2 regions of the Psychrobacillus sp. NPDC096389 genome follow, and region 2 is predicted to be linked to the other one. Evidence: riboswitches for the same ligand, from Rfam matches in the RefSeq annotation. Region 2 holds a riboswitch; the other holds the start of a gene.
The links. Region 2 has a riboswitch for thiamine pyrophosphate ahead of thiT (energy-coupled thiamine transporter ThiT). Riboswitches for the same ligand answer to the same signal wherever they lie in the genome.
Positions count from the first base shown of each region.

Region 1: linked by a shared signal. The riboswitch ahead of ACIQ38_RS00910 (acetylornithine deacetylase) and the one ahead of thiT (energy-coupled thiamine transporter ThiT) in region 2 are both predicted to bind thiamine pyrophosphate.

Region 1 covers NZ_JBIWFB010000001.1:187,153-190,369, forward strand. Annotated here, with positions in the region: gene ACIQ38_RS00900 (methylated-DNA--[protein]-cysteine S-methyltransferase) at 1-447, opposite strand, end outside; gene ACIQ38_RS00905 (bifunctional transcriptional activator/DNA repair enzyme AdaA) at 431-1,024, opposite strand; TPP riboswitch at 1,206-1,310, shown strand; gene ACIQ38_RS00910 (acetylornithine deacetylase) at 1,409-2,686, shown strand; gene tenA (thiaminase II) at 2,716-3,217, shown strand, end outside.
Region 2 covers NZ_JBIWFB010000009.1:48,346-51,562, forward strand. Annotated here, with positions in the region: gene ACIQ38_RS18560 (tryptophan-rich sensory protein) at 1-636, shown strand, start outside; gene map (type I methionyl aminopeptidase) at 660-1,409, opposite strand; gene thiT (energy-coupled thiamine transporter ThiT) at 1,457-2,038, opposite strand; TPP riboswitch at 2,102-2,193, opposite strand; gene ACIQ38_RS18575 (M20 family metallopeptidase) at 2,300-3,217, shown strand, end outside.

The DNA of each region.
Region 1 (3,217 bases), on a different contig from region 2:
GCTTTTAGCGATCACTCGGTGACAAGGCACAGTAATTAATACAGGGTTGGCTCCAATAGCGGTTCCGACTGCACGTACAGATTGTGGCTTTTTTATCCGTTCTGCAATATCTGTATATGAAACTGTTTGTCCATATGGAATTTCTTGTAATGCATTCCAAACGGATTGTTGAAAAGCAGTACCATGAAGATCTAGAGAAAATGTAAATTCTTTTCGTCGTCCTTCGATAAAAGCAATTAATTCATCCGCATATGGCTGCATAACTACTTTCTCTTCTAGAAGATGATAATGGGGGAGACGTTTCTTTACCCATACACCGAGTTCCTCGAATGGAGCATTTTGGGAACTGACATAACATAATCCTTTTACCGTTGCCGCAATATATATCTTCCATTGTTTATGATTTAACAATATCCAATAGACAGGATGTTCATTGTTTTTTTTCATTATTCTGTTCCTCCAATACTATTTTTTGATATTGTTTTGGCGTAAAGCCTGTTTTATTTTTGAATAAAGTGATGAAATAGGATGTATTTGAAAATCCAACTTCTAAACCAATTTTCGCAATAGACTTTTCTACATTTTGGAGTTTTTTCATGGCATTAAGGATTCTTATGTGCTGAATATATTCCATAGGAGTTTGCCCGACGATTCGTTTAAAGGTTCGTTGTAAGTGATAGGGACTGCCATGGCACATGTCTGCTAAAATTTCCAATGACAATGGGTTGTGATAATTTGCATTTATATATTGTTTAATTTGGTCGATCCATTCTTCATCCGGTAAACGTATACCACCCGGTTTACAGCGTTTGCAAGGACGAAAACCATTAGCTATTGCTTCTTCCACATCATTAAAAATACGGATATTTTCTTTCTTTGGATCTCTTGATTTACAAGAAGGTCTGCAACAAATACCTGTAGAAGTTACTGCATATATAAAAAGGTCATCGTAGGACTTATCGTTATGTGTAATGGCTTGCCATCTTTCTTCAGTCAATTGGATATCATCTTGATTGTTCTGCATGGAATCACCCCTTTTCTATGTTTAGTATACTCGCATTCATGGCATAATTAGCCTTCTTAAGTATGTAAAAGCAAGAAAACGAAATTTAAATGACTCTAATAGGATAAAAAAGACGTTTAACGAAATATTCTTGTAATTAATTTTATTTATGATACGATTTAGTTGCGTTTATAATTAAATAGATGACTGCTAGGGGAGCCTGTTTTAGGCTGAGACACATCTTGTATGTAAACCCTTTGAACCTGATCTAGTTAATACTAGCGGAGGGAAGCAGCTGGACCCCTACTGTCGTATATTTAGTTTAATTATGTAGAAAACAGCCGCTTTCCGTTTATGGAGAGCGGTTTTTTGTTTTCAAAAATTTAACTAGGAAGGGGAAAAGAAATGGAGAAGGAAATAGAAAATCGAATAAATAAAGCAGTTGATGAGCGTAAAGAAGAATTATTTCAATTACTCGGAAATTTAGTTAGTTTTCCGACAGTTAGTCCCCCAGCTAGAAATACAAGTGAAGTGCAAAACTATATTGCAAACTTTTTAGAGAAACACCAATTGGAGACGGATAGTTGGGATGTGTTTCCGAAAGATCCGAACGTAGTAGGGATAAAAAGAGGAACAGATAGTTTGCATTATCAGAGCTTAATCATAAACGGACATATCGACGTTGCAGAAGTCGGAGATGAAAGCGAGTGGACCGTGCCAGTATTCAAGCTCACCAAAAAAGATGGATATGTATTTGGCAGAGGAACCTCTGACATGAAAGGAGCGGTAGCCGCAACATTGTTTGCTATAAAACTATTAAAAGAGCTAAATATTGAAATAAAAGGAGACCTCCAAATACAGTCTGTTATTGGAGAAGAAGCGGGAGAGGCGGGAACACTGTCTTGTATAGAGAGAGGATACACGGCTGATTTTGCACTAGTAGTAGATGGAAGTAATCGTCAAATTCACGGTCAAGGTGGAGTGATAACAGGGTGGATAACGATTAAAAGTAAAGAAGTTTTCCATGATGCAATGAGGATGAAAATGTTGCATGCAGGAGGGTTGATCCAAGGTGCAAGTGCCATAGAAAAAATGATGAAAATAATTGCAGGCCTTCAAGATTTGGAAAGACATTGGGCGGTGACAAAACAATATCCTGGATTTGCCCCTGGAACAAACACGATTAATCCTGCGGTTATAGAAGGTGGCAGACATGCCGCTTTTATAGCAGATGAATGCAGACTATGGATTACCGTACATTTTTATCCGAATGAAACATATGAATCAGTTACTACAGAAATAGAAGATCATTTAAACCGAGTTGCGATGGCTGATCCTTGGTTAAGGGAAAATCCTCTTCGATATCGCTGGGGTGGAAAATCAATGATTGAAGAACGTGGCGAAATATTTCCTGCATTAAAAATGGATGCGGAACACCCAGCGGTTCAATTACTGGCAGATTGTCATCAGCAAATAGAGAAAAAACCGGTCGAAATTGGAATGTCCAAATCCGTAACTGATGCAGGTTGGCTAGGACAAGCAGGAATACCAACTGTTATTTATGGTCCAGGAAAACTAGAAGAAGCACATTCTGTAGATGAAAAACTAAATATAGAGGAATTACTTTCATTTACTAAAACATTGTTGTTATTTATTTATCAATGGTGTAACACAAAAAAATAAAAAAACTATTATTCTGGGAGGTAAGTCGTATGAATGCTACTAAAAAATTTAGCGATCGATTACTTGAAAATGTAAAACCAATTTGGGATAAAAATCATCAACATCCATTTGTACAGGAGTTAGGAAAAGGAATATTGGCGGAAGAAAAATTTATCCATTATATGAAGCAGGATTATGTCTATCTATTAGACTATTCCAAGTTATTTGCAGTAGGAGTTCAAAAATCACTCGATTTAGAAATGATGACAAACTTTTCGAAAACGCTACATGATACCCTGCATTTCGAAATGGATTTACATCGTGCTTTTGCTGCAGAGTTTGGTATTTCTAAGGAGGAGTTGGAAGCTACTAAGCCAACCCCTACAAATCTGGCATACACACGCTATATGTTAAATGTTGCGCAAAACGGTTCACTAGTGGAATTAGTTTCCTGTTTGCTTCCATGTGCATGGGATTACTGGGAGATAGGGAAATTATTGCGCACACAATATGGTAATAACTTGTCCACAAACAAATATGCCAAATGGATTG
Region 2 (3,217 bases):
GTAAGTATTTTAAATAGACTTCCTATATTTTTCACACCTGCCCATTATGTATTTTTTATTTGGATTGTTATTTATCTTTTATTGGCAAGTTGGATTTGGAATAGTATAAAAGAGTATCAGGCTACTCGACACCTCCCTTTAAAACGGGTTTTACTCTTTGTCATTACTTCTATTTTACATAGTATATGGATTCTTTTTTGGCATTTTGAGCAGTTTAATTATGCTCTAATTACTATGCTTCTTTTACTTGGGACTTTATTTTTACTTTATACAACTTATCCAGTCAAACAACCTAACTGGATGAGCAGATTACCTATTTCTATTTATTTTGGTTGGGCATTTATTATGACCTTCATCAATCTGGATTATCTTTTGACTTTTTATGAATTCAGCGGTTTAGGAATTACAAAGTCGCTGTGGACAGTTATTCTTTTAACTATTGCTACAGCTATCGCTCTCCATTTTAGATATCATTTTGCAGATCGGGCGATAGTACTTGTTTTTATCTGGACTTTTTTAGGACTCGCCTGCCGTCATCTGTTTAACGAGTTACTCATATCAACTGCATCCATTTTTTTAAGCAGTGTGCTTGTTGTAGGTATATTTTTCATTAAAAAAACGCCACCGAAGGAATAATTTCGGGTGGCGTTTTACTTATTTTAATCTAATTTTGTTAAAAGAATTGGACCTTCTTTTGTTACAACAATTGTATGTTCGATTTGAGCTACCAATGATTTGTCAGGTGTGACGAACGTCCATCCATCTCCAGACTCCACAATATGCTCTGCTTTCGCCGAGATAAATGGCTCCACTGCAAGCACCATACCTTCTTTTAAAATCGTAGGATCCCATGCATCATAATAATTCAATACATGCTGTGGTGCTTCATGTAGAGATTTTCCAATTCCATGTCCCGTTAAATTCATAATAACATGTAGGCCATTGTCTTTTGCTTCTCTTGCAACTGCTTTACCGATTTGATTTAAGCGAGCACCTGTCTTCACTTTTAACATTGCACGGTTGAAGGCACTTTCCGCTACTGCACATAGCTTCTCTTTTTCTGGATAGCCGTCTCCCACAACAAATGAAATACCAGTATCTGCAAAGTAACCATCATATGAACCAGACACGTCGATATTGACCATGTCTCCTTCTTGAATAACACGTGACCCAGGAATGCCATGAGCAACTTCTTCGTTTACACTTATACAAGTATAGCCTGGGAAATCATACTCCCCTTTAGGTCCTGAAATGGCACCTGTTTCTGTGAACATTTTGCCTGCAATTTCATCTAATTCTTTTGTTGTGACACCAGGTTTTGTTGCCGCCTGCATCGCATCGCGTACTTCTGCCACAATTCGGCCGATTTTTTTTAACGCTTCTAACTCTTCATTTGTTTGTACAATCATCTATATAAGATCCCTTCTCCATTAACTGTACAATAATCATATCATATTTATACTCTATTCGGCAGTAAAAGGCGTGGTGCTTTTACGAACAACACCGTACAAATAAATGCTGCGACTAAAAATACTGGTATCATATAAGTAGAATTATAAATGACCGAATATAAAATCGGATTTTGATCTCCAGCGTATTCGCTAAAAAATAGAATACCAGACGTTACATGTGCTAAGTAACGGAGAAATGCCGCAACAAATGTACCAGCAATGACTGCTGTAATCATTTTCTTCGTATCTTTGTTTTCTAATGCTTTTATAAATGAAGGTCTAAAGAAACCAGCAAATCCTGCTACCATAAAGGCGATAAAATAATCGATTCCTACTTGAAAAATAACAAATATAAATGATAAAGGTGCGAAATAAGCACTGCCTGTTGCCACTTGCAATAAACCAATTAAAAATCCTGTAATTAATCCAGCAACAACTCCACGTCTGAAAGCAATTAAAATAACTGGTACAAGCACAAACGTAACTGATCCACCTTGTGGCATGCCAAACCCAATCAGGTCTAATACATATCCTAAAGCTGCAAATATAGCTATCTCCACTAATAATAAAACACGTTGATTTCTCATTGTACTCCCCTTTTTTGCCCACAAAAAAACGACGCCCGGGATAGACCCAGACATCGCGCGATTGTCAGTTTCCATCCACATCCCTACGCAAGCTTGAACTTACAGGTTCGAAGGGTACAATCTCAGCCGCGTAAGCGACGCCCCTTGTGGTTATGAATTATTTAGTTCGAATTCATTGTAGCCCAACAAAATAAGGAATGCAACCCCTCTTCCTTCATTGGTATACTTATAGAAATAATAGATAACGGAGGGGTTACTCAGATGATAGAGTTATTGCAAGATTTAATTCGCATGAAAAGTGATGATTTAGAAGGTGCAAACAAAGCGCTGTTATTTTGTAAATCTTGGCTCGAAGAACGTGGCATTACTCCAATAGTATATGAACATGATGCCAAATTCATGCTAGTTGCAGAAATAGGCAGTGGTAACGATTGTATTATATGGAATGGGCATGTAGATGTTGTTCCAGGTCATCCTGGACAATTTATCCCTATTATAGAAGGCGACAAGCTGTTTGGAAGGGGTTCTGCCGATATGAAAGCGGGAGTAGCCGCTATGATGCAAGCTTTTTATGAGCTCTCATTAGTTCCTCAAAAACTAAGGCAAAAAGTACAGTTGCATATTGTGACAGATGAAGAAACGTTTGGAGACACCTCGAAATTTCTAGTCGATCAAGGTTTTCATGGAGATTTTGTCATTTGCGGTGAACCTACCCATTTACATATTGGACTACAAGCAAAAGGAATTGTTCAGTTAGATGTGGTCCTAAAAGGGAAATCTAGTCATGGGAGTCGTCCATGGGAAGGGATAAATGCGATTGAGCAAGCATTCCTATTTGATCAAGAAATACACAAACTTTCTTTTTTAACAGCAAGTAATGCCTTTTATGATTATCCTTCTTTAAACTTGGCAAAAATACATGCAGGCGAAAGATTCAATGTTGTACCAGACGAATGTATTTTATCTTACGATATTCGCTTTGTTCCGGGGCAACATGCAATAGATATTATTAAGGAAATAAATGATACAGCTAGCAGTCTCTTTCCAACTAGCGAGGTAATCATCCATTCCACCGCTCCGGCCGTAACGACAGAAGAAAATAATGAATATGTAAAAAAACTACAACAAATAACAACTAGTTTAACGAAGCAGCCAACTAATTTATTTGGGCAACACGGC